One region of the Neobacillus sp. SAB-20_R2A genome, then DNA from elsewhere that is predicted to be linked to it. Evidence: riboswitches for the same ligand, from Rfam matches in the RefSeq annotation. Region 1 holds a riboswitch; each other region holds the start of a gene.
The links. A riboswitch is a leader RNA that binds a small molecule or an ion and turns the genes downstream of it on or off. The one in region 1 is predicted to bind thiamine pyrophosphate.

Region 1 (10,034 bases):
CCCTTCCACAAAGGACCGCCGTTTTTGTTTGATTTTCAAAGGATAAATAGGGGTACGAGCGCTGCGGCCCGCAAGAAGGACAATCCTTGTTCTTCAATTTATCTACCTGAATGGCACTAAATTGGTTTTTCCATAAATCAAAGGAAACGAGTTTGTTTCTTAATGAGTCCACATCTCCGACCAAGATTTTCAATGCTTCACTTATTTGGAACGAGACAACCATGTTTACAGCTGGACTAATTATTCCGGCCGTGTCACAGGTTAACCCTCCCAGAGGAACTGTTTCAAGCAAACAAGAAAGGCAAGGCGTTTTTTCAGGAATGATCGTGTAGGAAATGCCGTAGCTGCCCACACAAGCACCGTAAATCCAGGGAACTCCGGCTTTTTGCGAGACATCATTTATCATCATTCTTGTTTCAAAATTATCCGTAGCATCCATCATCAGATCTGCTTCTTTTGCCCAATCTTCAAGCTCTAGGGCTGAAGCATCTGCAATGATGGCCTCAATGTTCACAGAAGAGTTAATCGCTATTAACCGATTTTTAGCCGCGATTGCTTTTGGAATTCGATTTTTCGCATCTTCCTCTGTAAATAACTGCTGCCGCTGTAAATTGGACCACTCGACATAATCCCGATCCACGATGGTGAGTTTGCCGATGCCAGCCCGGACAAATGCTTCGGCACTTGCAGATCCAAGTGCTCCAACTCCAATGATAAGTACGTGTTTATTGGAAATTTGCTGCTGGCCGTCTTTTCCTATCGGCGGAAACAACTCTTGCCTAGAGTATCGATTATTCACCCGATACTCATTCCTTCCTTAGGGCTGCTGGCTGTCGCATATCGCTTTTTCTCGATTCTGCCCGCTTCATAACCTAGCCTTCCCGCTTCAATCGCCAATTTCATCGCTTTTGCCATTTTAACCGGATCCTTTGCTGCTGAAACTGCGGTATTTAATAACACCGCATCAGCTCCTAATTCCATTGCATAGGCAGAATCAGCAGGCGATCCGATACCCGCATCGACAATGACAGGAACTACGGATTGTTCGATAATAAACTGGAGGTTTACCGGATTGATAATCCCTTGACCAGAACCGATTGGCGACGCCCCTGGCATGACAGCATGGCAGCCTGCTTCTTGAAGTTTCCGGGCTAGCACCACATCGTCAGAGGTATAAGGGAGTACAATAAAGCCTTCCTTCACCAATTCTTCGGTGGCCTTTAGCGTTTCAATCGGGTCAGGAAGTAACGTTTTATCACAGCCGATCACTTCCACTTTAATCATGTCGCATAAGCCTGATGCTTTCGCTAACTTAGCGATTCGGACAGCCTCTGCAGCTGTTTTCGCTCCTGCAGTGTTTGGCAGCAGCGTATATTTATTGGTATCTAGCTGCTCTAAAAAATTCGGCTGGCTGGCTTCAAAAATATTCATCCGTCTTACTGCAAATGTAAGGATTTCTGCTTCTGACACTTCGACCGCCTGCTTTTGGATGTCAAAGCTTGGATACTTCCCTGTCCCAAGCAATAAACGAGATTGGAAGGATAATGGACCAATTTTTAACATATCAACCGCCTCCTACAAAATGGACTATTTCAATTCGGTCTTTATCTGCTAGTCTAGTTCTTTGGTGTTCCAGCTTGGTTAAAATTTCACCGTTTACTTCGACCACAACGACTTTATCATGGATTTCAAAATGCTGAAGAACATCTGACACAAATACCATACTGTCTGATAATTGGGTCCATTCGCCATTTATTAATACCTTCATGGTTTACCTCCTACCAACATATTTCTGTCGAGCCTGAAAGCTGATAGCAGATTCTCATCTTTCAGTCTGCCTTCGATTAATTCAGCCACTAGTTTCCCTGTAATCGGGCTAAGTAGAATCCCATTGCGAAAATGCCCTGCTGCCACAAACAAATTCTTCCACCTCGGATGCACGCCAATGTAAGGCAGTCCATCACCTGTCTGTGGCCGAATTCCAGCCCACACCCGCTCCCACGCTGCCTCTTTAATTTGCGGTATGATTTGGGTTGCTCTTTCCAGTAAAGTGGAAATCCCTTTTGCTGTTACCTTTTTATCGAATGTATGTTCAATCATGGTCGCACCAATATAAATTTCTCCATTCTTTTTTGGTACAAGATAGCAACGTTTATCTGAAAAAATGGTTCTATTGATAATTGGCCTTTCTGTTTTAACTGAAAAGCATTCACCTTTAACAGGATACATATTCATCTCTAAACCAGATTCACGCATTAATTGGGCCGCCCAAGCACCGGCCGCAACAACAAAGTTATCACTAAGGATGGTTCCGTTCGTGGTTTGCACCCCTATCACCTGACCGTTTTGATAAAGAAAAGATAGCACTTCGGTGTTTTCAAGTATTTTAGCACCAAAATGGACCGCCGCTGTTGCGAACGCCTGCGTTAACTTTGCAGGCTGTACATGCCCGTCGTTCGGGAGATACATCGCTCCAGGTACGCTTGGTGAAAGTGACGGTTCCATTTCTTGTAATTCCTTCGCATCCAGCCATTTTATGGTTGGATCCCATTTCTTTTGAAAGGTGACTTGTTTTTTTACTTCTTCTGCTATGTCTTCGGTTTCTGCAATTTTTAACATCCCTTTATTGACAAACTCGATGTCCACACCAGTAGTTTCCAATAATTCATTAGCGAGAGCCGAAAACATTGCTTGACTTTTTATCGCCAACTTGAATAATGGACCGTCATGTTCAAGTTCAGCTTGCGCAGCCAGCATTCCGGCGGCAGCACTTGATGCTTGGCAGCCGATTTGTTCTTTCTCAATAATGATGACTTTTCTTCCTTGCTTTGATAACTGATAGGCAATCGAGGCTCCATTAACACCACCTCCAATTATGGCAACATCAAATGTATGATCCATATTTCCCACCTCCATCTCTAAATGCATGTATGTAGGACTTTACGGCTAATAAGGGGTCACGAGCATCTAAAACACCTGACATGACAGCGATACCCGTTGCCCCTGCCTGTAGGACCTCTTCCGTATTCTCCGGCGTTATCCCGCCAATGGCAATCACGGGAATGTTCAGCTGTGACAGCCGTGTTAATTCCTCTAGTCCTTTTGGGGTCTTTCCTGGTTTTGATTGCGAAGGGAAGACATGACCGTATAGAACGAAATCAGCTCCATTCTCCTTTGCATTTTTTCCTTCTTCATAAGAGTGAATGGAAGTCCCGACCCTAAGTTGAGGAAAATGCTCCTTTACACAGGCTGTATCTAAACTATGATAGGCTAATTGAACACCAAGGGCCTTTGCCACGATTGCAACATCTACCCGATCGTTAATCACGATTTTTGATAGAGGGACGTTTACATTTGTTAAAAGTTCGACTGCTTGAAAAAGCTCCTTTGCTGATTTTTGTTTTTCCCGCAAGTGTAGCGCAGTTACAAATGGATGAATATCCTTCGCTATTTCAGCCAATTGGTGGATCGACATTTTACCATTGGATATAAGATGCAACTCTTTTTCTTTTAGACTAGTAAAAATACAACTCCCCCCTTTGAATGGATTTCGCTGGTCTAAGGAAGCGCAAAACAGGCAAAACAAAAAGCCACTTCCTTTTGTAAGAAAGTGGCCGAAATTTAGAAATAAAAATTTTGCTCTCCAAAAATCCCGTTGTCCACTTCCCTACGCTGGCATTAACCAGATCAGGTTCATAGAGTCCCGAAGTCACACTTCAATCTCAGCCTTTTCAAAAAGGCACCTCTAGCGGATTTGATTCATATTCATTTGAAAAGATTACCTCATATGGATATATGGTAACATTTTATTCTAAAAAGTCAAACATTTCAAACTTTATTTGCTCGTACATTTCATCAAATTGCTTTGAAATATTTCTTATTTACACCTATTTTGAGGCACGAGAACCGTCCCCATGCATCAAATTTTTATGCTATAATCACTTTAATATAGTGGAAAGCAGGCTGTGTATGGATAAAAAAGTAGGCCAATTTCTAATTGAGAATGAACAAAAGTTTATACATTTTTGGGAAGAGCAAATTATTATCCATCATTACCGGGATAATCCAGAGCTAATATTAAAGAATGGTCATTTAATGTACCATCTCATAACTAATTCAATTTTAAAGGGATTCTCTGATGAAGATGTTAAATCATTGGCGCACAAAGTAGCCCTGGAACGGGTCGAGGCTAATGTCAATATTGGGGAATTTGTTTATAATGTAAATCTGGGCAGAAGTATAATTATTAAATATTTAAACCTTTCCGGACTCATACCAGAAGAGCTGCAGCCAACGATTGACTTGGTCAATAAACAGTTTGATTTATTCTGTTTCTACGCTGTTTCTAAGTACACCGAAATCAAAGATAAGAAACTACAAGAACAAAATTTATTTATTTCTCAAACACATAAGGACCGGTTGGCGATTCTTGGACAAATGTCTTCTAGCTTTGTTCATGAATTTCGCAACCCGCTCACTTCCGTTATGGGCTTTATAAAACTATTAAAGCACGAGCATCCTAATCTACCATATTTAGATGTCGTCAGCCAAGAATTAGATCAACTTAAGTTCAGGATTACTCAGTTCCTTCATACATCAAAACTAAACACGCTGGCAGAAAGCCAGAATGAAGACATTACCATCCATTTATTAATAGAAGATGTGCTTGATTTCCTCTATCCAAGCATCGTCGATGGCAATGTCCAAATTCATACAAATATCGATGCTGATATTTGTATTACTGGCGATAGGAATGAGTTAAAACAAGTTTTTCTAAACCTATTAATAAATGCAGTTGACGCTGTGTGTGAAGAAGAAAATCTGCGGAAAATTGATATCCAAACAAATATAGATGATCACCAAATCAAAATTCGTATTTCTAATAATGGCCCCACTATCGATCCTGAAGCAGTACATTTAATTTTCGAACCCTTCTTCACTACTAAGAAACTAGGTACCGGTATCGGCTTATTCGTTTGTAAGAATATTGTTGAGAAACATCACGGTGAAATAGAATGTATGTCAGATAATCACTTAACTACCTTTCAACTTACATTTCCTATTAAACATAATTAGAATTCAAAAGCACCGCCAAGGCGGTTTTTTTTTGTAAAAAAAGAAACCAGTTAAAATAAGCTGGTCGGGCGCATTTTGTCTTTCTATGATGCCCAACTATTATGGATTCAACGGTTCGGGCCCATAAAACCTTTCTATGATACCGAACTTTTCTATGATTCATCAGTTCGGGTGCATAGAACCTTTCTATGCGACCAAACTTTTCTATGTTTCATTAGTTCGGGTGCATATAGCCTTTCTATGATACCAAACTTTTCTATGATTCAACGGTTCGGGCGCATAGAACCTTTCTATGATACCGAACTTTTCTATGATTCATCAGTTCGGGTGCATAGAACCTTTCTATGCGACCAAACTTCTCTATGATTCATCAGTTCGGGCGCATATAACCTTTCTATGATACCGAACTTTTCTATGATTCATCAGTTCGGGTACATATAGCCTTTCTATGATACCGCAATCTTTCATGATTCATCAGTTCGGGTGCATAGAACCTTTCTATGCGACCAAACTTCTCTATGATTCATCAGTTCGGGCGCATATAACCTTTCTATGATACCGTACTTTTCTATGTTTCAACGGTTCGGGCGCATATAGCCTTTCTATGATACCGTACTTTTCTATAATTCAACGGTTCGGGCGTATATAACCTTTCTATGATACCGAACTTTTCTATGTATCAACGGTTCGGGCGCATATAACCTTTCTATGATACCGTACTTTTTAATGATTCAACAGTTCGGGCTCATAGCTTTCTTATGCGACCGAACTATTGAAAGATGCACTCGCTTACGTCAAATTAATAGTTTTCAAATTGTAATAACTACCTTACCTTGAGCATGCCCTTGTTCGAAATACTTGAATGCTTCATGAATTTCACTTAATTTAAACCTTTTATCAATGACTGGTGTAATTTTTCCAACTTCGATAAGCTCTTTTATGAAATTTAAATCGCTTTGGTTCTGCCTCTGTAAAAAGCTGCCCATTTTTTTATTTCCAAAGAGGGAGAACCAAGGCCACAGTGTCATTGCTTGAAACATTTGAGCCCCTGAACCTCCTACATGAACGAAAATTCCATTACGAATTAGACCAAAAGTCATAACAAGTGACGAATCCTTTGTCTTAAAAGGATTGCTTCTGTATACTCAAAACCATAGCAGTATTTGTTCAAGGAACGCCTTGTTGTTAAGCTTTCGCTTAGATACTAATAGCCAAGGAGTGATGATGTGATAAATCGTGTTTACGAGAAATTGGAGGCTGCCCTTCTGGATTGGGAAATGATGAAGAAAGCTTCAGAGGATGAAAGCGAAGAATGTGCCGAACGGTTTGAAAGGCATTTTTATGAGTTTATTGACGAATTAAAGATTTGGTTTCAGCAATTGGAACCGCCAGCCACTATCGATGATGCAGAAAATCTTCCTGAAATCAGTGATATAATCGAGCGTTTACCGGCACCGCTTCAACTCAACTTTTTAACAGAATTGGAGTTAATTGTGGAAGGAGAAGACCAAGTCCGCTACGATTAATCCCCACCAAAATTCACAAGTGGTGACGCACGGGGACGGTTTTCATGTTTTGGAAGCATGAGAACCGTCCCCATGTTTTATTTTAGCTGAACTCGCTTTCGTTCCGGATTTCCTTTTAATATCATACATGTACTAGTAGAATGCCCTACTAGACTTCCCTTTTCATCATATACATGACATTCCAGCAATCCCACTGTAGAGCCTTTCTTAATCAGTTTCCCCTCTGCTCGAAGCTTCGATTTAAAAATCGGTTTAAGGAAATTAAATTTAATTTCAACTGTCGTAAACAGTTCGTCATCTGAGAGCGTTGTGACAAAAGCATATCCCATCGCAGCATCCGCAATGTCACACAGAATCCCGCCGTGCAGCGTCCCCATTGGGTTATGTAATCGATCAGAAGCTTCCATTTCAATCACAACTCTGCCTTCCTCCACCTCTACCACTTGAAACCCAAGTACTTCCGCAACTGGTGCAATAGGTACTTCACCTGTCATCATTTTCTTCATACCTTCTAAGCGACTCACAAAATTCACCTTCCAAATTATTTTTATTAGATTCTATTAAACTTGAATATTGATTTCTCCTTTATGTGCCCTCTTTCCATACCAGATAAGGATGAAGAGAGAACCTACGAGAACGACTATTAACAGCAAATAAATGTGCTGAAATGAGGAAATGAAAGGTATTTTCGCTTGCCAGCTGATTAATACGCCACAAATTGCGACTGCTAATGACCCTCCAAAGAATTGGCTGAGTTGACTTAACCCCATACCAGAACCAATCTGATCCTTGGCTAAAATGCGAGATACCTCATTGGATAAAGCAGATATTATCGTCGAAAGAGCCGGAGCGAATATGATATAGCCAAACATTACGATGTAAGGCGATACCTGTACCAGCATTGTCATAAAGATCATACTTGCGGCCATGAGAAAATGCCCGATTATCAGGAAGCGATAATTGCCATACCGGTCAATCCAACTTCCGACCCGCCTAATCATAATGGCAGATAATAGTGATCCTGGACACATCATCAATCCTACAGCTCCTGCAGGCAAATGAAACCCATCTGCCAACAATAAAGGCAGCATAAAGAGCATTGACATATTCAGTATAAAAGCACAAAAACTAACAACAAGAAGTTTTCGGTAACCATGATGCAGAAACAGTTTGGGGAGTACAAATGGATTTTTCGCCTTGCGTAAGTGCCATATGTTCACGGTGAGTGCACCAAAACTTAGGAGTAGAAACCATAGGGACAATTGCATGACGCAAATCAACAGTGATACCACTGCAATGGCAGTAAGGGCTGCGCCGGAAATATCAAATCTGAATTCAGTGGGGATTTCTGGTGGCAATAGCTTCCACAATACCGGTACCAATGGAATAACCATGCAGGTGATAAGAAAAAGTCCATTCCAGCCAATAAACTGGGTGATTACTCCGCCAATCACTGGTCCCAAAGCAAAAGCAAGAGATGTCCCTGATGCGATAATGGTAATGGCCCGTCCACGGCGCTCGAACGGCACGTAACGGCTTGCCAAGACAATACCTAATCCTGGCACGGCACCGGCACCGCTTGCCTGTATCAAACGAGCAGCCATAAGAATACCAAAACTATGCGTGAAAAAGCCTACGATGGATGCCGCCCCAAGTAGGATAAGACCAACGAACAGCAGCTTCCGAATCGGCACATAATCGGATAATCGGCTGAAGATGACTGTTGATAAGGCAAACACAATGGAATACCCTGACACAATCCAGGAGCCTTCACCGGCTGTTATGTGTAATTCGTGTATGATGGTTGGCAGGGCAACGTTGAACATCGTCGTATTCATGAGGACCAAAAATGACCCGATTGCCCATACGGGGATAATAATTCTATCGTTCAAGTTGAAACCATCCTTTGCAATTAAATTTCTATTTTTCAAAACTTCTTTATTTGTTCGCAATTCCAATGTCATAAAGTATTCTTTTAAATCGCTGAATCTCTTCAACCTTTAAACTAGACATCACTTCCTCATTCATCTCATCCATCTTCTGACATAGTGGTACTTCCAGCGATTTTCCTCTTTCCGTCAGAAATACTAGCTTGTTGCGACGATCATTGGAGTCCACTCGCCTTTCGATAAAACCGTTTTGTTCCAAGCGGTCGATAATCCCTGTTATGGTCGCACTGTCTAGCAGAAGTCGTTCAGCTAATTCAAAACTAAATTGTCCATCCTTTCTCCACAGCTGACGAAGCAGTGCATATTGAACTGGTGTCACACCGTACGGGGATAATTTGGATTTACTTACTTGATTCACCTTTTGCAATGCTTTTCCAAGTAGAAAATGAACACAGATATCGGCTTTTTCCATAATTCACCACCACTATTATTCAAATTTTCTGATTAGTAAGAATATAACATACCCAAATTCATTTGTATACAAGTGATTTGTATGCAAATGATTTGGGTAACGAAAAAACCAACTCTTACCGATGGAGTTGGTCGATATTTCCGGCTATATTTGATCAATTCTTACACAAGAAATACCTCGGCTTGAGACCTCTTTAAAAACAGCTTTTAATGCATGAATGGTATTCACGGGAGCCTCTTCATCCGCACCAATGGTTTTTCCACAATCATGCAAAAGGATGACGTCACCATTTTTCATTCCATGTAAAAGCCTTTTTTCTACTTTCTCACTGCCGCCTTTACTGCGCCAATCCTCTGCCATCAACGACCATAGAATGATTTTATATCGATTCAAAAGAAAAAAATCAAATACATTTAACAATCCCCACGGCGGACGATAATAGATCGGCCGTTCTCCCGTAATTCTTTCAATGACGGCAGCACTCTTGTCTAACTGGCGCCGAACCATCCATGGATCCATGATCCAGTTAGACTTATGAACGTAATTATGAATGCCAATTAAATGTCCCTCTGCTTGCATTCTTTCGATTAACTCCGGGTATTGTTCCGCTTTGGACGCCACGACAAAAAATGTTGCTTTTATATTATTTATTTTTAACAAGTCCAAGAGCTGTGGGGTATAAATCGGATTCGGACCGTCGTCAAAGGTAAAGGCAATTTTTTCAGAGGCACATTTCCGTTTTAACACACCAATCCCAAATCCCGCCGTTAGAGAATAAGGAATTAACCAATATATAAAAAGAAAACTACAAATGAGAAGAACGATGTTAAACATCCTTCAATCGCCCCTTTTAATCCAACTTTCTTTTAAAAACCAAACTTAACACAGTTGATAAAATAAACAGTGTGCCGCCAAGGATAAACGGCATCAATTTTCCATATCGCAGCCCTGCAAATAGGCTGCTTACCGAAATCGTATAGGGCAATATCCCCAAGGCTGTTGTCCAGATAAAAGCCCTTTTGTTTACTCCTAATATACCTGCCGCATAGTTGATAAAATGATACGGCACCA
Region 2 (10,034 bases), 2.0 Mb from region 1:
TTTTGCCCCCTCCGATGGCAATGTTTCGTCATGGTATTCCCTTGCACGCTCCGGATCCAAAGAAAGATTAAACTGGTCTTCCCATCTAAATTCGAAACGGGCTTTCGATAAAGCGTTGTCTCTTTTTTGTGCACCGGGGTGCCCTTTGGCCAAATCAGCGGCATGAGCGGCAATTTTATAAGCAATGACTCCTTCCCGAACATCATCTTTGTTCGGTAAGCCTAGATGCTCTTTGGGTGTCACATAACAGAGCATCGCCGTTCCAAACCAGCCGATCATCGCCGCTCCGATAGCTGAAGTAATATGATCATATCCTGGTGCGATATCGGTGGTTAAAGGTCCTAACGTATAAAATGGCGCTTCTTTACAAATTTCCACTTGCTTATCGACGTTCTCTTTGATCATATGCATCGGTACATGACCAGGCCCTTCAATCATCACCTGCACATCATGTTTCCAGGCAATGTCTGTTAATTCTCCGAGCGTTTCAAGCTCTGCGAATTGTGCTTCATCATTTGCATCGGCAATACTGCCTGGACGGAGCCCGTCTCCCAGAGAAACAGAGATATCATATTGGTTCAGGATTTCACATATTTCTTCAAAATGAGTATAGAGGAAATTTTCCTTATGATGAGCCAAGCACCATTGCGCCAAAATCGAGCCGCCGCGGGATACAATGCCTGTTGTCCGTTTTGCCGTTAAAGGAATATATCGCAGCAAAACGCCGGCATGGATCGTAAAATAGTCGACGCCTTGTTCCGCCTGTTCAATTAACGTATCGCGGTAAATTTCCCATGTTAAATTCTCGGCAATCCCATTTACCTTCTCAAGTGCCTGATAGATTGGGACCGTTCCGACTGGTACGGGAGAATTGCGAATGATCCATTCTCTCGTTGTGTGGATATTTTTTCCGGTCGATAAATCCATGATGGTATCGGCGCCCCAGCGAGTTGCCCACGTCATTTTTTCAACCTCTTGCTCTATAGAGGAGGTAACAGCCGAATTCCCGATATTTGCATTAATTTTCACATGAAAGTTTCGTCCTATAATCATCGGTTCGCTTTCCGGGTGATTGATATTGGCTGGGATAATCGCTCTCCCGCTGGCAACTTCCGCACGAACAAATTCCGGGTCCCTATGTTCACGAATGGCTATGTACTCCATTTCAGGGGTAATAATGCCTTTTTTGGCATAATGCATCTGGGTAACATTTTTTCCTGTTTTAGCTTTTAGGGGTGTTTTATTTACATTGGGATACCATTCAAGGTTTGCACGTTGGTCCCCTTCATGGTATCCGTTATCCTTGGCCTTTATTTCTCTTCCAACATAAGCCTCCACATCATTCCGCTCGAGAATCCAATTCTTACGCAATGCTGGAAGTCCGCTTTGAATATCGACCTGATAATTCGAATCTGTGTAGGGGCCGCTCGTATCATAGACCCGAACAGGCTCATTTTCTTCTTCTCCAAAAGCAGCAACGGTTCGACTAAGTTGAATTTCTCTCATCGGAACCTTAATATCAGGTCTTGCCCCTTCGACATATACCTTTTTACTTCCAGTGAATTGTGATTTTAACTCGATGTTCCCTTCCACTTGCTTCTGCATGTAACTTCCTCCTTCAAAATGGTTTGATTTTGCACCCTGGGAGTTACAGCGCAGTTCATTACTGGAAAGTAATGGAGGACAATACAAAAAGGTTCTGTTTGCACAGAACCTGATTTTTTCATCCAAAAGTAGCGGTACCCAAATTAAACACGGACACCTTTGATACTACTTCCCTACGCTGGTATAATCCAGATCAGGTTCAAAGGGTCAAAGAATTTATGCATTCTTCTCTCAGTCCGAGCCATCGGACCCCCCCAGTAGAGCATTTCAAACAATATTAAGTTATAATCTTACAGTCAAAATATATCAGAAATTTTTGGAAATGGAAAGCTTTTTGGTAAACTTTGTGGTTATCGGAACAGATAATTCTCATAACTGTTTTTCAAACTTTCACCTTTTGTTCATAGTTTGTTCATATCTGCAGGGTAAGATAAAAGTGTGAAAAGGACAATCTCAGTCACACTTTTTCATAACCCCCCCTTTTAATATATCGTGTTGGATCCGGCAATCGGCCGGGTCCTATTTTTTTGCTTAATGTGCGGAATCTGGCACTCGGCCGGATTCTTTTTTTGAAAAAAAACGTAAAAAAAAGAGGAAGTACTCCCCTTCCCCTTATACTTTCAATATTAAGAATTTGTCTTTTCTTTTGAGTTAGTGGACTCGTCTTCTTTGGTCTTGCCGTCGTCTGTTTCCTTATCGGAAGACTGGTCGTCGGAGCCAGCTGGATCCTCCAACTCCTGCTGCTTTTTTTCGCTAGGAGTTGTTTGCATAGATTCCTTGCTGTTTGAAGGAGTCGCTTCTTGTAAAGTGCTTACCGGTTTGTCGATATACTTACTAGGGTTAACCGCGACGCCATCTTTACGAATTTCAAAATGGACGTGTGTTCCAGCTTTTTCATTGAACATGCTTTGCCCAGCCTTGGCAAGAACATCTCCCTGTTTCACCTTGTCGCCAACTTCAACTTTAATGTCTTTCACGGACTGATATTGTGTTACAATACCTTTGTCGTGTTCAATTTCGATGACATTTCCAAGCACCGCGTCTTCTTCAACACGGGTGACAGTTCCGCTGAGTGATGCTAATACATCAAACGTTTCGCCGTCCTTCATGGTGATGTCGACACCAGTATTCGGATTGTATGTGTTCTCGTAGAATACTAATGCGGCTTCCTGGTCTTCAGCTTTCCCGCTGAAATCATAGAACTTTGTCTTGATGACCGCAGATGCTGCATCCTTCACCGGCATTTTGACGTTTTCTAAAGCCGAGTTAACTTCAACTGCAGGCGGGTTGGTCTTTTTGCCAGTAATATCAGTAGACTTGTAATCGTATTTGTCTGAGTCTCCTGCACTGGACTGATACCAAAGAACACCTGTTAAAATGATTGCTGCACTTGCGATATAGATGGCTGGAAATACCCAACGCTTCTTGAAAAAGCGTTTTACGCTGGAACTTTGAGAAGATCGTTTGTTTTCTTCCTCTCTCATTTTCATCACCTCAGCAATCATTCTGAACAGATAACTAGAATTATATACACTAGTCTGAAAAAAATTTTATTTTTTGTAATCGCCTGCGTTTTTATGCATCTTTTTGAAAAACTTTTAGGGGGAATTGTTTCATGAAGGCTTTAAAATGGGTGCTGCGGGTCCTGCCCGTGCTTTATATGGCAGCCATCTTTATCCAATCGAGCCTGCCGTCGGACCACTTCGTGCGCCTGCCCGATTCGAATATTGACCACACTATTAAAGAATCATTGCATTTAATAGAGTTTGCGATTTTATATGTATTACTAGTCCTCGCATGTTTGACGTTTAGACGCGGTAACACTGACCTGCGCAGCAATGCTGTCGCCGGTTTCAGTTTTACACCAGGCTGGAACTTGGCCTGTGCCCTGATTGCGGCCTTCTACGGCATCAGTGACGAAATCCACCAATCGTTCTATCCATACCGCTCCGCGTCGTTATTTGACCTGTTTAAGGACTTCCTCGGCATCAGCGTCTGCTACTATTTTATTCGTGGTGCATTGTTTAAGGGGAAGTTTGCAGGTCTGGCGAAGATGCTTGGCCGTGTTCGGTCTGTTTCTTAAAACCACTGCTGGTTGGCGGTGGTTTTTTTATTGCAATACGGGATGGTGATAAACACGGTCTTTAAATGTACCACTATGGGGGAAGTCTGCGGTCGTTAGAAAATGGCTGGCCACTCTTATCGAATCTATATGGAGAAACTCTCTTAGCTCAGAATTTGTGATAGTCGGTTTTATTAAAAGAAAATAATCGTTGATGGCTGGAATATGGGCAGTTTTCGATTTGGCGTTACACTTCGGGCACCACCAGGTTCCGGAATGATAAGTCATCGGCAGAAAGCGGCAATCGGGGCACTTCACACCAGTGGGGATATCTTTAGGAGACAGGTGGAATTGCTTTAATATATCGGGATTATCGGGAGTGTGCTTCGATAGTAGTAATTTATTTACCTTTTTTAAATCCTTGGAGCCTAGCTTCTCTATCTTTTGAAATTCTTTAATTTGTTCTATTTTTTCTATTAAAAATTCACTATTACATACATTCCGAAGAATCTCTTCGTTCCCGTGCTCCGCTGTAATTAAGGTTTTTTCATTACTGTTTACAAAAAGATAATGGATTGGAACGTTTGGAAAATGGTGCTCTTGCAGCCACCCGTTTAGCTTTCGCGCCTGGAGCTTGGCCTGCAGCACCGGATTCTTTATGCGTTCCTCCTGACCATTTTTTCGCAAAAAGGCCTGATTTAATTCTCTTTTAAAATGGATCTCCCCGCTCCTATTTTTCACTTCCAACGCTAGGCCAAACATCGCACACAGTAGCAGGATGTCAATTTGAAAGTAATACTTTCCATAAAGCAGGCGGATATCGTGGTAAATTTGATAGTCGGCCTCTGGAAGCATGCTCAAGTAAAAGTCCACGGATTTCTCGCCACGATACCCTGCCATCCTATTTTTATATTCGTGAACCAAATCCGGCCAATCGGGGTGATTGGGATCCATCCTTCCATCAAAAAGTGCCTGTAATTTCTTGATTCTTAATGACATTTCACAAGGTTTTGCAAACAATCGGACCACTCCTTTCAATTTGCTCCTACATTTCCTCTTTTGTTTGCCAATTTCCTGCAAAAATCGACATGAACTTTTGAACTTTTTATGGCGTTTTATCCAATTAGGTCTGGCCCGAGGTAACTTTCCATTGACCTTTTTTGAGAGATTACCATTTATTTGGATATACTTTCCGATTTGGTGTGGTTACTTACCAATTTAGCGCACTTACTTTCCACTTTAACGATTTTACTTACACTTTTTGATCAAATACTTTCCAAACTTCCTCATTTACTTTCCGACTCCTTTTTAGAACAGTACTCCCCTTCCAACCACTACCCAAAACAGCTAAAAAGCCAGGCGGCGAGCCTGGCCCAGGTAACTTTTCAATGACCTTTTTTGAGAGATTACCATTTATTTGGATATACTTTCCGATTTAGTGTGGTTACTTACCGGTTTAGCGCACTTACTTTCCACTTTAACGATTTTACTTACATTTATTGATCAAATACTTTCCAAATTTCCTCTTTTACTTTCCAAACCCTTTTTAGAACAGAACTCCCCTTCCTAGCGCCACCCAAAACAGCTAAAAAGCCAGGCGGCGAGCCTGGACCAGGTATCTTTTCAATTACCTTTTTTGAGAGATTACCATTTATTTGGATATACTTTCCGATTTAGTGTGGTTACTTACCGGTTTAGCGCACTTACTTTCCACTTTTACGATTTTACTTATACTTTTTGATCAAATACTTTCCAAATTTCCTCTTTTACTATCCAAACCCTTTTTAGAGCAGCATCAGCCTTCCAACCGCTACCCAAAACAGCTAAAAAGCCAGGCGGCAAGCCTGGCCCAGGTAACTTTTCAATGACCTTTTTTAAATAATTTTCATTTATTTGGATATACTTTCCGATTTAGTGTAGTTACTTACCGATTTAGCGCACTTACTTTCCACTTTGACAATTTTACTTACACTTTTTGATCAAATACTTTCCAAATTTCCTCACTTACTTTCCACCCCTGCCTAAACCAAAAAAGCCAGGCACCCCCACCCGCCTGGCTTCCACTCACACTCTCTATTTCTTCGCCGTAATCGTCGACATCATGTTCTCCGCTGAGGTCACCTCGACGCCCTTGTAGTAGTACTGGACGATGTCCTTGTAGTTCTTGCCCTCCGCGGCCATTCCGTTCGCGCCGTACTGGCTCATGCCCACGCCGTGGCCATTGCCGCGTGTTGTGATCACAATATTATTCCCCTTACGTTCCCACGAAAAGTCAGACGACTTCAAGTCCAACTTATCGCGGATGTTTCTTCCGGTCAATACCTTGCCATTAAAGTCAACCTTGGCCACGCGCTTGCCCTCGGTCCGGGCGACAATTTTTCCAAGCGCATTACTTGATCCGATTTTCACTCCTAACCGTGATTCAAACTCTTTCACGGTTACAACCTTCTGATTGGTAAATTTGGGGGAATCCTTATCCCAAGGACTTGAAACACTCCGTAAATACGGGATACTTCCAGACCAGTAGTCCTCCGAATTTTCCGTAAAACCGTTGCTGGTGGAGAAAAACAACGCATCAATTGGCTCGCCATTATAAGTCAAAATCTGTCCGCTCGTTGACCGGACAGCCTCTAGTATCTTTTTCTTTTTCCATTCATAATCTTTTCCCCAGTTCTTCCTTTGCTGCGCGTCATCTATGTAGGCTTGATGGAGCTGTGGGGTGTCCGTTACCTGCGAACCTTTTGGGGCACCAATCGTATCCCCTTTAACCAACCGATTAACAATATACGTCCGTGCCGTCAGCGCCTGGGCCTTGAGCGCCTCCTCGTTGAAATCCGCCGGCATCTCGGCAGCGACTACCCCGACAAGGTAATCTTCCAGCGGGGTTTCTTCAATTGCGGATTTGGCGGTGCGGAACACGGCCACGTCAATTGCCGCGTCAGAGGATGGGGAAGTAGTTTCCTGCGCCGCCGGCTGCTTCTTGGCGAGATCCTCGCCCAGCTTGCCGCTCGCCTTTTCGCTCGAAAAAGGCAATACCAACACAGCGGGTATAATCAGTGTCAAGGCAATAAGAAATGCTGCTAGTACGATGAGTGGTTTGATATTTTTCATGATTGTGCCTCCAGTTTGTAAATTCACAGCCCACTTGCGCCCGGGATGCGTCACATTACAACATATGGGAGCGGACAAGCATTTATTACTTCTTTTTCGAAAAATCAACTGGCAAAAAAGTTATCCACAAATCACAGAGTTATTCGACTTATCCACAGAGTTATCAGACATAATTGGGTATAATTCCACGTTATTTATAATGATAACCGAACCGCTTGTGGACAACCCGCAACACCCTCTAAACAAATACAAAAAAACAGGACCCGTTATTCCAGGCCCCGTTGCTTTGGTTGTGTTCAGTTGTACCCTTAAAATAGGATTTAAGCTGAGTATAGAACTAAATACCCGCGGCATTTAGTCCAATTTTAGAATGGAACTTTGCACGCCCCTTAGGCATTTAGATCCGTAACATATTTTCCAAGTTCGATAAAGGTTTCATCTGCTTCCTTCACACGCTCGATGTCAGCACCTAAACCAGCAAGCTTTTCGTGGAAATTCACGTAGCCGCGGTCCAAATGCTTCAATTCAGTTACGCGTGTTACACCTTCAGCAACCAGCCCGGTTAAAATCAATGCAGCTGCAGCACGAAGGTCTGTTGCCGCCACTTCGGCGCCTTGTAAGTTAGAAGGGCCATTTAGAATTACAGAACGGCCTTCAATTTTCACATCGGCATTCATGCGGCGGAATTCCTCAACATGCATAAAACGATTTTCAAACACAGTTTCCGTAATCATTGATGTGCCATCTGCACAAAGCAGCAAAGCCATCATCTGTGACTGCATATCAGTCGGGAAGCCTGGATGCGGCATCGTCTTGATGTCGACCGCCTTCAAGCGCTCTGGCCCAATGACACGAACGCCATCCTCTTCCTCGATAATCGTCACACCCATCTCCTCCATTTTCGCAATCAATGAAGAAAGATGTTCCGGAACTGCACCCTTTACAAGCACATTTCCACCCGTAATCGCAGCCGCCGTCATGAACGTACCTGCCTCGATCCGGTCCGGAATAATATTGTGGTCCGCGCCAAACAACACATCGACACCCTCGATGCGAAGCGTACCAGTGCCGGCACCCTTCACGCGCGCACCCATTTTATTTAAAAAGTTCGCTAAATCAACGATTTCTGGTTCTTTTGCAGCATTTTCAATCGTGGTCGTACCTACCGCAAGCGTTGCTGCCATCATAATGTTTTCAGTAGCGCCAACACTTGGGAAATCTAAATAAACCTTTGCTCCATGCAGACGGCCTTCAACCTCCGCCTCGATAAAGCCATTGCCCACCTTGACCTTCGCACCCATGGCTTCAAAGCCCTTCAAATGCTGGTCAATCGGCCGGGACCCAATCGCACAACCGCCAGGCAAAGCCACCCGGGCACGGCCATTACGTGCAAGAAGTGATCCCATGACAAGCACAGACGCGCGCATTTTGCGAACATACTCAAAAGGCGCTTCCTCTTTTAACACTCTAGATGCATCAACAACAACCGTATTATGATCAAAAGCCACTTCAGCGTTTAGGTTACGTAGCACTTCATTAATTGTAAATACATCGGAGAGTGTCGGTACATCACGTATCACACTTTTTCCATCACTTGCTAATAATGTTGCAGCGATAACAGGCAGAACGGCATTCTTTGCTCCTTCAACTTTAACCGTTCCGTATAGCCTTTGTCCGCCGCGGACGATGATCTTTTCCAAGAGTATTCCCCTCCGCGTCCATTTTCTCTATATTAATATTCAATCGTAATGATAGGGGTTCCTACTACAACCGTAGTCGGACCGCCCAATCCTTCGGAGCGTAAGCCAATTTGCAAATTCATGTTATTATTTTTCAAGTCAATATCGTCTGAGAACATCGGCGACATGGCCGAAACAGACATGAAATTCTCCTCTTTTAACGCCTCGATCTCTTTAGCTTGAAAGCCCGACATCAGTTCATTCGCCGTTTTTTCTAAAGCCTTATCAATCTTATCACTCACAACGCCTTTCATACAAGAAAAAACTGTTGGTTTACCACGAAATATGTCATTTAGCCTATTTCCAAATTGACCGCTCATGATAAAGGATTTAGAGGCCTCGTTCCACTCATTGCCCCTTACACTATATACTATATACGCAGTCGTAGGTTGTTTTGTGCGGGTTGCCAAGAATTGAAGCTTTTCCGTGTGGTGGTTAGATGCTGTGGATACTGCTGTCATTTCCCAAGTCTCGCTTGTTGTCCTCTCCGTCCAACGCCAGTCGGGAAACTTCTTCCGTAAAACATTCGCGTATTCCTTCACGTCAATACCAGCCGCCTGCTCCCTTGCATAAATAGACCAATCCTGAAGCATAATATCTTGGGCCTGAAAAACAGCTGCCATTTTTCCAAGATCCTTTTCTTCTTGGAAAAATACCTCCTGAACGCGCGTCTCGCCTTGTGTCTTAGATGCCAGTTTGCCGACGCTCGTTTCTCCCTTAAAAAATGATGCCAGACCGCCGTTTGCCTCAGTGGTTCGGTTCCCCATCACAACCAGAATAATACTAAAACATATAATCAGGCATATATAAGTGACTCTATTTCTGTTCATTCTCTCGTCTCCCCCTTACTACCATTGTTTCCAAGGAGGGAGAGAGCATACTTGGGAATTCTCGTCACTTTTAGACAAAATCCCGTTTTTTATCTATAGGTGGTAAAACGTCTGACAAGTTTCAGGTTATTTTTCCACATAAATTTGATTGTACTCAATCTATCACCATTTTGGAACCTTTAATTTTTTTCCAATTACTGTTTTATTGAAACATTAACGGGAGTTGTCTCGACCATTGCAGGTAATCAAGGAAAAAGTTACTAACAGATGATCCGATGAAGATTGCCAATAATATGTACAATAAACGTGCTTGAAATACATGGTTAGGCTTCAACAGTTTTTCCAGGCGAATCGCCTGCAGGGCCCACCAGGAAACCGCAATACACACCAAATGAGACAGAATGCTGACTAACGCAATTTGCCCAAAATCATCCATCTATTTCGCCTCCTTTTCACACAATCCCTATTCTACCATACCCTCCAACTTATTTCCTTTATTTAGGGGTTATTTAGAGAGGAGACTTTTGCCCATAATAAATTACCTGCCTAAGCACGATTGAACCGGTTAAACGTGTTTAGGCAGGTAATTTAAGGATGGCCAATTTACACCTCATTCCATATCTGCTGTAATCTTAGCGGTACATACACCCTTTCTCCATGAATTTCTCGATGAAGGATGGGCTCCTC
Region 3 (10,034 bases), 1.2 Mb from region 1:
CAACACTGCCGTAAAAACTATCCATCTATACTTGCTATTTCGTTTTTCCAATGTTTCATACCCCTGTTGTATTGATTATTTCCCTTATTATACTCCATATTTCCCTAGATGAATTCCCTAATTTCCGATGGAGGCGGTTACATATAAAAAAATTTCAGTTCTCGAAATAATTGCTATTTGTGATTCCCGTCACCCCGTTCCTTCATCCATTTTTACTAAAATAAAACTACAGGGGAAGGTGATAAAATTGGAAAAAAGAATATCTAATTTTTCTATTTTTGAGAATTACCATGATAGGCAGGTCGTTTTAAACTACTATGAGGACGAAGATTTTTTATGGAAAAGAGATGGGTTTCATTTTGATAAAATACAATTTTTAAATGGAGTGCTTTTATTTACAAAAAAAGATGGAAGAACCTTTTCCATTTCCATTAAGGATTATGAAACTGTATCACTAAATACTGATTTTCAAAACTACTTCATGTTACGCAAGGGCTGTGACCGTATGGAAATGTATTTTCCAAATTGAACCGAAAAAAATGGGGACCAATATAGGTCCCTGTTTTTATTGTTTCGTTATTTTTGAAGGATTATTAATTTTATATAAGACTGGCACTTCGACAGTGAACTCCTCCGCCGCGTCCTTCCCTTTTGCTAGTTTTTTTGCGGCCACCTTCCCATCGAATTCGAGCATATCCCCAGGGGCAAGCTCAAACTTTTTCAATGTTTTGCTGTGGCTGCACCAGGCTAGACCAAGTTCGAGAGGGTTTTCCTGGACGATTTGGACATTTTCAAGGACAACGACTTCATCGTTTTCCTCATTAAAAGCATTGTAAGTCAGGGCAAACTGCTTCACAGTGGCTGTAAAATGCACTTTATCTGCAGGCAGCTCTATTTTAGGCGCCTTTTCCTTTTTAGGTTTAGCCTCTTTCACTTTTGCCGGTTTGGCCGGCTCGGCTTGGGTGTTGATTTCCTTTGTTTCTGCTTTACTTTCCAGGTCGATTTTTGCAGATTCCTCCTCACTAACTGTGGTATCTGCTTCCTCTACCTTCACATCCCGATCCTCAAGCGTAAGCATGCTTTCCTTCCCGAAACTTGCCTGCTGCATTTCCTTTAAATAAGCCGGGTGAATACAGCTAAGGGTTCCATCTGAAAATTCTATTACAAGGGTGTAGTTTTGATTTCCGTACATTTCATAGCCTTTTATGCTTACCAGGCATTGAAATCCTCTGTCCTTATACCAAAATTCTTTTTTTGCTGCTGACAACCCCCATTCCTTCAACTTCCCTTTAAAATCCTCTTCACTTTGAAAGCTCTCATATTCTCCCATTGGCGGTATGTATTGGGTTGACTTCTTTTTCGTCAATTGAGACTGCTGTGCTGTCAAATATTGCACATCCTTCCACTATTAATTTGTATTTTATTATAGCATGTTCTTCTTGACTGGCCTAAAAACAGCGATAGTGATGATGGGTTTATTTTTTGAAAAATACTTAGTGCAACGAAGATTTTTGGATGTATAATAGCTTTGTATATTTAAAGATGAACGGTGGAGACAGATGCGTACTTATAATGAAAAAATCAGCATATATCATGGAATGGTTTCGACAGTTGCGACAAACTTGGCAAGCAACTATTTTCCTATATTCGCCATTTCCATCCTTGGGGCAAGCAATTATCAGGTCGGATTAATCAGTTCTCTGCCGCCGCTTGTCGCCCTCATTATGACCATTCCTGCTGCTGTTATCCTAAATCGGTTGGAAGAGCAAAAGAAAACCGTTGCCTTATCCGTTCTATGGGCAAGGGTATTGTTTTTGTTGCTCATTGGTGTGGTTTATTTGCAGTCATCCATGCAGGCATGGACATTTTTATTGATTATTGCCTTAATGAATGTTCCCGGTACCATTTCAAACGTAGGCTGGCAGACATTAATCAGCGGGATGATTTCCGAAGAACGAAGAGGTACATTTTTCAGCGACCGTAACCGGCTTTTAACGTTGGTAGGAATGGTAACAACACTGATTATCGGGATTGTCATGAAGAAAGAAACAGATAACGCGGCTGCATACCAGACCTTATTTTTTATGGCCTTTACCTTTGGTGTACTGGAAGTTGTTTTCTTAATGAAGCATAAGGAAACGATCAAGGCAAAACAGGTGAAGGAACCGAAGAATTCTTCGATGGATTGGTCAATTTTTAAGGACCGGGGCTATAAATGGTTTCTGATTGCTGCCCTTTGTTTTAATTTCACTTGGCAAATGGCTTGGGGTCTATTCAATATTTATAACGTAAAATATGCTCATGCCACGATTCTGTGGATTAGTATTTTCTCTGTTGCGAATCAGCTAGTACAAATTTTTTCCTATCCGCTCTGGAAAAAATGGGCCGATCAAAAATCCAATACATTAATGCTTGTGTGGGTGGCAGCTGGAATGGCTACTGCACCTTTCTTAAATGCTATATCTACGAACCTTTACTATTTAACGTTTGTCAGCATGACTTCGGGATTCTTTGTATCAGGGACCGTGCTGCTGTTGTTTAACCTATTGCTTGAGCAATCACCGAAGGAAAAGAGAACCTATTGCATTACCACTTACAACGTTCTCCTCTCCTTCGTCGCCTTCATCGCACCGCAAATCGGCATCTGGCTGCTCGAAATCGGCGGAATCATAACCGCCCTCAACATCAGCACTGTATTTAGATTCATGAGCGCCCTCGTCTTTCTGCTCATGTACATGAAATCCTTGAAAGTGTCTATGAAGGTATCTCAATGAAGGTTTTACTACGTACGAAGATGTCAGGCACCTCTTGTTTACAATGTCCCCCTGAGACGGACGCATAATATGGAAATTGCTCTTAAAAAGTTGGGGTTTTTATCCCAACTTTTTGTTTTTCAAACTAGGCAGTGGAGAATTTATTTTAAGTGTCACAACTAGGGATTATTCATAATCTAAAGGTAGGCTGATATCTGATTTCGGGGGGGGAAAATATGATTCGTATCAATAATCAGGTTGTTAAGGCTGAGGAGCTTTATAAACAAATCACCAACCAAGAGCAGCGTAAAATAATAAAACAAATGACTGCTTATGAAGAGGTTTATTCGTATCAAACCATGGAGCAGCTTAAATTCGAACTGACTTTTCGGTCCAATACGATGAGAGCTGCCCGCGAACTGAACAAGAGCGGAGCAATATTTACAACCTTTACCTATGCAATCTGCAATAAAAAATATTGGGACCGGCTCGGCAACGGAGGGTTCCTACTGAAGCCAGGGGCAAGTCCTTCGACTGCTATTCTAGACATCTTAAAAAACGGAAAGCTATATGCTTTTGAGTGTTCCACTGCTATAGCCATTGTTTTATATATTGCTACCCTTTATTCAATTGGCAGAACGCGGTTTGATTTGCTGTTTGAACGCCTATATTTAATGGACTGGCAATTTGATGAGGATTTGCCGATCTACCAAAAATTCGGTGATGATTATTTACCAGGAGATGCTCTTCATTTCAACAATCCAGATTTCAGTCCAAAGGAACCACATTGGAGAGCGGAAAATGTCATCTATTTTGGCGGCGATCAATACTATGGCCACGGAATCGGTATCCGAAACGCCAAAGTCATTATCGACTTCCTAAACAAAAAACGAAAACCCAGCCCCAACCACTCAGCCTACCTGATGAACATGATCTCTCGCCCAAATTATTCATATTTTCTAACATATCATTAATGGTTTCAGGCACCGCGCGTGGACATTTGTCCACTTACGGTGCCTGACCATGACATCAAGATTATTATTTATTAAAAGTTAATATAGGCATCTTCTGGTTTAATATCTTTATTGATGATTTTGGTATCCTTTAGCCATTTAGCAGCATGTTCCCAGACTACAGAATCCTGGTAGCCGAATGGTTTATCTCCTGCATCCATCAACGGCAGCAGAATTTCGAGGCTCTTAGTCTCGATGTCCTTTTCCAGTGGCGATGATTTGTCTTCATGCTTTAATAGAATGGACAGCCCCTCTTCCGGATGGTCCGCAACATATTTTTGTCCATCTCTTATGGCAGCCATAAACTTCTTAAATACTTCAGGTTTTTCCTTTAACCCTTTTTCACTTCCTACCAGCACCAATTCATAATAGTCTGGAACACCATAATCTGCTGGATTTAACGTACGCATTGGGTGTCCCTCTTTATCAAGCAATAATTTCTCATGATTGATATAGCCGCCAATCAAGGCATCGGTTTTTTTCGTAGCCATCGCCGGAATCAAGTCCCAGCCGACATCGACCATTTTTATCTTTCCCGCATCTCCGCCATCTTCCTTTACCATCGTTTGAATGATCGCCTCATCTAAGGGAATCGATGGATAGCCGATGGTCCGTCCAGCCAAATCCTTCGGTGATTGAATCGGGCTATCGGCTGCAACCATTAATTGGTTAAGCGGATGTCTAACGAGAGCAGCGAATGACCGGACAGGAATATCCTCTCCACGTGCTACTAATACCTGCGGCTGGTAACTGATCGCCATGTCAAATTTACCAGCGGCCACAAGTTTTAAAGGATCGTTCGTGTCTGCAGGCATTTGAATGTCGACATCCAGACCTTGTTTTTTGAAATAGCCTTTTTCCTGTGCTGCGAAAAGAAACGAGTGAACGGCATTCGGATACCAGTCAAGCATCAAGCTGACTTTCTGGAGGCCCTCCTCTTTAACGGGGGACTTATCGGCCCCTGCCTTCCCGCATGCGCTAACTAACAGAAGCAGCAAACTCACCATAACCAATAAACTTTTTTTCACAATAATAACTTCCTTTCAGCAAATTAACGAATCTTATTTTTAATTAACTTTTTTTCTAGTAAGCTTATCAACAAAAACAATACAATTCCCATTAAAGAAAGCAGAAAAATAGCTGCAAAGACTGAATCTGACTGGAGGTTTGAAGACATCCTCCGGCTAAAATAGCCCAGCCCTTCACTTGCCCCCAGCCACTCTCCGATAGTGGCGCCGACGACACAATAAACCACCGCCATCTTCAAACCGGACATGATGGATGGCAAGGCCATCGGAACCTGCACCTTTTTAAAAATTGTCCAGCGTCCGGCCCCCATTGTTAACAGTAATTCACGATATTCGCTTCCGCCCGCCTTCAACCCGTCATAAGTACTCACAACGATTGGGAAAAAAGCTACCAATATTGTCACAGCAACCTTGCTCCATATCGTGTAGCCAAACCACATGATAAAAATTGGAGAAATGGCAATCATCGGGATCGTTTGAGAGATGATTAGAAAAGGATAAAGCACTTTTTCTAATATCTTAGAAAAATGCATACTAACGCCTAAAAGCAGCCCTCCTATAAGCGAAAGTCCAAAGCCAATCAAAACCTCTAAGAATGTCGCCGGTAAATGCTCGCCCAAAAGAATCTCACGATTATTCACAAGTGACTCGCCGATTGCCGTAGGTGCAGGCAATATAAATGAAGGCACCATTCCAGCTTCAACTACCCACTGCCAAATACTGATTAAACAAATGGCCGTCAGCAAAAACAAACCGTATTCTCCGGCCCATCTTTTCCATTTACTCCTCATGTTGTATCAGCCGCTCCAATTCTTTACGCATTGAAATAAACTCTGGTTGATAAATAGATTCTGAATTTCGTGGTCTTGGCAGGTTGACCTTGTATTCCAGGACTCCTCTATTTTGAAGGAGAAGAATTCTATCGCTTAATAGAATTGCCTCCTCGAGATCATGTGTGATGAACAGGACGGTCTTTTGAAGCTCACCCCATAGCCCCAATAACCAGCTATGCATGGTTCGTTTCGTTAACGAATCCAGCGCCCCAAACGGTTCATCCAACAATAAAAGTTCCCTGCCTGTCATAATGGTCCGTAAAAAGGCGACACGCTGTTTCATTCCCCCTGATAATTCATCTGGATAAGCATTCTCATATTCCTTAAGGCCAAAACGGGATAACCAAGCACGGATTTCGTGTGACTTTTCCCGCTTGTCCTCTTTCGCGATTTCTGAGGGCAACAGCACGTTTTCCATTACCGTCCGCCAAGGCAGCAGTAAATCTTTTTGCGGCATATAGCCAACTTTTCCTAGTCTGCCTGAGGATAGATTCCCAGCAATTTGTATTTTTCCCTGGCCCGGTTTAAGCAGTCCGGTAATTAATTTAAAAAGTGTACTTTTCCCTGACCCGCTTGGGCCAATAAGGGAAACAAACTCCCCCGCCTTTAAATCGAGCGAAAGCTGTTGAAAAATCGGCTGCATATCCCTATCAAATGTATATGTTAAATCTTCGATGTGTAACATATTTGAATTAGACAGGCCAATCTCCTCCCTCATAGACCATGTCCCAGAACATATACTCAAACCTGGATGTGGTGAGAAAATGCTCTTCTAAAACCGCCAATTCTCGCTCTGGTTTTCCTTCCGTTAATTTATCTAACAAATCGATTAGCCAGAGAGCCAGCGACCCAAATTCATCAGAAGAGTACATTTTCACCCAGTCGCCGTATAATAGATGATCGCTAGAGTTTTGATAGTTTTCTGCTAGCATTTTACCGATTTCCCAATAGCTCCACATACATGGCAGCAGACTTGATATTAATTCCTCCAAAGAACCATTTTGAGCCACATTTAACATGTAGCGGGTGTAAGCTAAATTAATCGGAGTAGCTTCGGTGCCTTCAAGATCCTGTTCCGAAATTCCAAACCGTTTCGCATACTCGCGGTGAAGGTCCATTTCACCATGTAAGGTTTCATCTAAAAGCTTTGCAAAAGCTGCCATGGTCTCAACATCTCTCGCCTTCACCGTTCCAAACGCAAACAACTTTGAATAGTCAATAAGAAACACGTAGTCCTGCTTCATATAGCGGATAAAAGATTCGACCGGAAGATCGCCACGTCCCAACCCGACTACGAATGGATGCTTATGTGTTTTCTCCCAAATTCCCTTAACTTTTTCAAAAAGCCGATCAGAAAATTTCATTGGCTTTACTCCCCCTTTCGTGTGTTGCACCAGACAGCAATAAATTGAGCTAACACTTTTGTAAAGTCTAACAATTGCCGAATCTCGACCTTCTCATTAACAGCATGGGCATCCTCTAGTTTTCCCGGCCCAAAAATAACTGTCGGAATTCCTGCACGGCCAAGCCAGCCTGCATCTGTTACCGTCGTTGACATATCGAGTACAGGCTTTTTCATAAGCGTTTTTTCAAAGGCGCTTGCCAGCATTCGGGTTCCTGAATGGTCCACATCAAGCTCCAAGGAAGGAAATATTTCACCACGATCGATTATCATAGATTTACCGCCCCAAACAAATTCCGGTGGATTGTCACGAAGCCATGGATCCGCAGCTGCCACTGCACCAATATGCTGCTCAATCTCCTTTATAATCTCTTCGTAATCTTCATCTGGGTAGAAATGAACGGTAACCCACAAGGCGCAGCGGTCGGCAACAAACGCAGCATGCCTTCCGCCCTCGATTACAGCAGGATTAATTGTATTCATACCTGGTGGAAAACCTTCGTAACTCTTTGTCACAGCCCAGTGGCGTTCAAGGTCTTGAAGGCCTTCGATGATTTTCGTCATTTTTTCAATCGCACTGGCACCATTGATGCCTCCGCCGGCATGAATCAGCCTTCTCCTCATCCCATCATGATAGGTTTCTTTGCTTTGAATCGTTATCCAGCCGGTTATGACGCCGCCCTGCCCTTGAATATGTAAATCGCTTGTGTCAACTACCACTGCATAGTCAGCAGAATAGCCCCTTTCCAAACAAGCAAGCGTTCCTGCCTCGCCAACTTCTTCTCCAATAACAGACTGAAATTGCAAATCTCCTTTAAGCGGAACCTCAAGCTCTTTTAAAAGTTTTATAGCAATGAGGGATGCGGCAATACCGCCTTTCATGTCGGCAACACCGCGTCCATATATATAGGAATCCTTGATTCTGGCAGAAAACGGGTCCGCCCCCCATTCCTTTTCGTCGCCAACCTCAGCAACATCCACATGTCCGTTGACAATTAAGCTGCTATATTGCTCGGAGGATTCACCCTTTAAAATTCCAACCACATTCGAATCCCCAGGATATACTTCCCACATATCGGTTTGAAATCCCATGTCTCCTAAATAGCTTTTAAGAAACTCCTGGATTCCCGTTGTATTCCGGGCCGGAGGACTTTCAGTCGGAAACGCAATTAGGTCGCTCAAAAGTTTAAGCAGTTCGGCTTCCCTAGCTTCCACTTCTTGTCCGATCGTTTCTATTAAATTTTCCAGACCAACCATTCCTAAAGCCTCCTAAATTTATTCTAGGTTTTAAAAAAATAACACCCACTCTTTATAGCAAAGGTAAGAGTGGGTTCTGACGGTCCACTTCCCTCCGCTGGAATCATCCAGTTCAGGTTCAAAGGGTTCGGAGCTGTGCCCATCTCAAGCCTTTTAGGCTTCCCCCAGTGAAGGTTCTATTTAGTTACTGTGATATTTTTCTCGCCAAGCCGCACTTTCTTCCTTAAGAAAATCGTTAAAATCACAAATCCAAGCAGTGCTCCGGCAAAGGAACTGAAAATAAATAATGGGATAAACCCGAATAGAGTTGCTTTCTGCCCGAGGATTAGGGTTGCAATAGGATAGGAAAGCAATGCTCCAAGAATTCCCGTCCCAATAACTTCTCCTATAACAGCAAAGTAGATTTTTCTAGTTTTCCAAAATAATAGTCCGGCTAGAAATGCCCCGACCATACTTCCAGGAAACGCAAAAAGCGAACCTGTGCCCATCATATTCCGAAGCAGGGAAACACAAAAGGCCTGGGCCACGGCATAATAAGGGCCCAACAGAACCGCGGAAAGAACGTTTAAAAAATGCTGCATTGGAAAAACCTTTGTAAAGCCAATCGGAATCACGACCAAATTACTTGAAAGAGTCCCCATCGCAATCATCATAGCAGTTAACGTAAGCTTATACGTTTTTTTCATGATCTCTTCACTCCCCTACACTTTTTCGCAAAGCCTTTGCAGCTAAGTGCGGTGAATCGGCAAGGCTGATGGCGGTAATAACTGAAACGCCATCCGCTCCGGCTTCCACGACAGTTGCCGCATTTTCACTTGTAATCCCGCCAATTCCAACAATCGGTACAGCAATTCCTTGACTTCGCAGTTCCTCGATCAGTGCAGTCCCTCTTGATGGCTTTGCATCGGCCTTCGTTTTTGTTGGATAAACCGGTCCAATTCCGAAATAATCGGCACCAGCGCTAAGTGCTTCTTCGGCCTCCTCCGGTGTATGAACGGATACACCAAGAATTTTATTATCGCCAATTTGATTTCTGACTGTTACAGCCGGTTCATCCTCCTGACCAATATGAACCCCATCTGCGTCAAGCGCGATTGCCAGTTCAAGATCATCATTAACGATAAACGGAATTCTGTGTTCTTTGCATAGGCTTTGCAGTTTTTTCGCAAGAGCATATTTTTCTTCCCCGATTAAAGCCCCTTCGCCTTTTTCCCGAAATTGAAAAAAGGTAATTCCTCCGGCGATGGCTTCTTTCAATACCTCAACCGGGTCCTTCCTGCAATTGGCTGTTCCCATAATAAAATATACTTTCAAGGCTTCTCGTAAGTTTATCATGATTGGACCATCTCCATGATCCTTTTCCGGTAAGCCCCATGGTTTGTCGGCCCATGTCCCTGTCCAATCGCAATCCCATCTTCAATTGCAGCCTGAATAAAATCCTTCGCCTTGATGACCGCTTGATATACATCTGCTCCCTTAGCCAGTTCAGCAGTAATCGCTGCTGAAAAAGTGCAGCCAGTGCCGTGTGTGTTCTTAGTCGGAATTCGCTTACTCGTAAAAGTATAGAATTCTTTTCCATCGAAGAGGAGGTCTGTTGATTCTGAAGGGTTTTCATCATGGCCGCCTTTCAACACAACGTTTTGCACCCCTAAGGCATGTAATTTTTTTGCTGCCTCCTTCTTATCTTCTGCTGTACGTATAGACATCCCGGTTAGGACCTCAGCCTCTGGAATATTCGGGGTAACCAC

Region 2: another riboswitch for thiamine pyrophosphate. It lies ahead of thiC (phosphomethylpyrimidine synthase ThiC); the one in region 1 lies ahead of tenI (thiazole tautomerase TenI).
Region 3: another riboswitch for thiamine pyrophosphate. It lies ahead of V5M37_RS12220 (acetylornithine deacetylase); the one in region 1 lies ahead of tenI (thiazole tautomerase TenI).

The regions. Positions count from the first base shown of each region.
Region 1 covers NZ_CP145895.1:3,691,052-3,701,085, forward strand. Annotated here, with positions in the region: gene V5M37_RS17855 (thiazole biosynthesis adenylyltransferase ThiF) at 1-799, opposite strand, end outside; gene V5M37_RS17860 (thiazole synthase) at 796-1,563, opposite strand; gene thiS (sulfur carrier protein ThiS) at 1,565-1,768, opposite strand; gene thiO (glycine oxidase ThiO) at 1,765-2,901, opposite strand; gene tenI (thiazole tautomerase TenI) at 2,885-3,586, opposite strand; TPP riboswitch at 3,648-3,757, opposite strand; gene V5M37_RS17880 (histidine kinase N-terminal domain-containing protein) at 3,970-5,076, shown strand; gene V5M37_RS17885 (zinc-binding dehydrogenase) at 5,886-6,176, opposite strand; gene V5M37_RS17890 (hypothetical protein) at 6,303-6,602, shown strand; gene V5M37_RS17895 (PaaI family thioesterase) at 6,680-7,126, opposite strand; gene V5M37_RS17900 (MFS transporter) at 7,163-8,494, opposite strand; gene V5M37_RS17905 (MarR family winged helix-turn-helix transcriptional regulator) at 8,541-8,963, opposite strand; gene V5M37_RS17910 (polysaccharide deacetylase family protein) at 9,108-9,797, opposite strand; gene V5M37_RS17915 (TVP38/TMEM64 family protein) at 9,814-10,034, opposite strand, start outside.
Region 2 covers NZ_CP145895.1:5,671,591-5,681,624, forward strand. Annotated here, with positions in the region: gene thiC (phosphomethylpyrimidine synthase ThiC) at 1-1,605, opposite strand, end outside; TPP riboswitch at 1,759-1,871, opposite strand; gene V5M37_RS27700 (peptidoglycan DD-metalloendopeptidase family protein) at 2,232-3,089, opposite strand; gene V5M37_RS27705 (VanZ family protein) at 3,221-3,688, shown strand; gene V5M37_RS27710 (nuclease-related domain-containing protein) at 3,716-4,687, opposite strand; gene spoIID (stage II sporulation protein D) at 5,741-6,778, opposite strand; gene murA (UDP-N-acetylglucosamine 1-carboxyvinyltransferase) at 7,168-8,478, opposite strand; gene V5M37_RS27725 (YwmB family TATA-box binding protein) at 8,511-9,347, opposite strand; gene V5M37_RS27730 (DUF1146 family protein) at 9,550-9,783, opposite strand; gene V5M37_RS27735 (hypothetical protein) at 9,951-10,034, opposite strand, start outside.
Region 3 covers NZ_CP145895.1:2,494,347-2,504,380, reverse strand. Annotated here, with positions in the region: gene V5M37_RS12265 (MFS transporter) at 1-51, opposite strand, end outside; gene V5M37_RS12260 (hypothetical protein) at 248-529, shown strand; gene V5M37_RS12255 (hypothetical protein) at 566-1,396, opposite strand; gene V5M37_RS12250 (MFS transporter) at 1,560-2,774, shown strand; gene V5M37_RS12245 (protein-glutamine gamma-glutamyltransferase) at 2,990-3,727, shown strand; gene V5M37_RS12240 (ABC transporter substrate-binding protein) at 3,799-4,794, opposite strand; gene V5M37_RS12235 (ABC transporter permease) at 4,818-5,585, opposite strand; gene V5M37_RS12230 (ABC transporter ATP-binding protein) at 5,575-6,345, opposite strand; gene tenA (thiaminase II) at 6,320-6,991, opposite strand; gene V5M37_RS12220 (acetylornithine deacetylase) at 6,997-8,286, opposite strand; TPP riboswitch at 8,359-8,462, opposite strand; gene thiW (energy coupling factor transporter S component ThiW) at 8,463-8,972, opposite strand; gene thiE (thiamine phosphate synthase) at 8,980-9,621, opposite strand; gene thiD (bifunctional hydroxymethylpyrimidine kinase/phosphomethylpyrimidine kinase) at 9,618-10,034, opposite strand, start outside.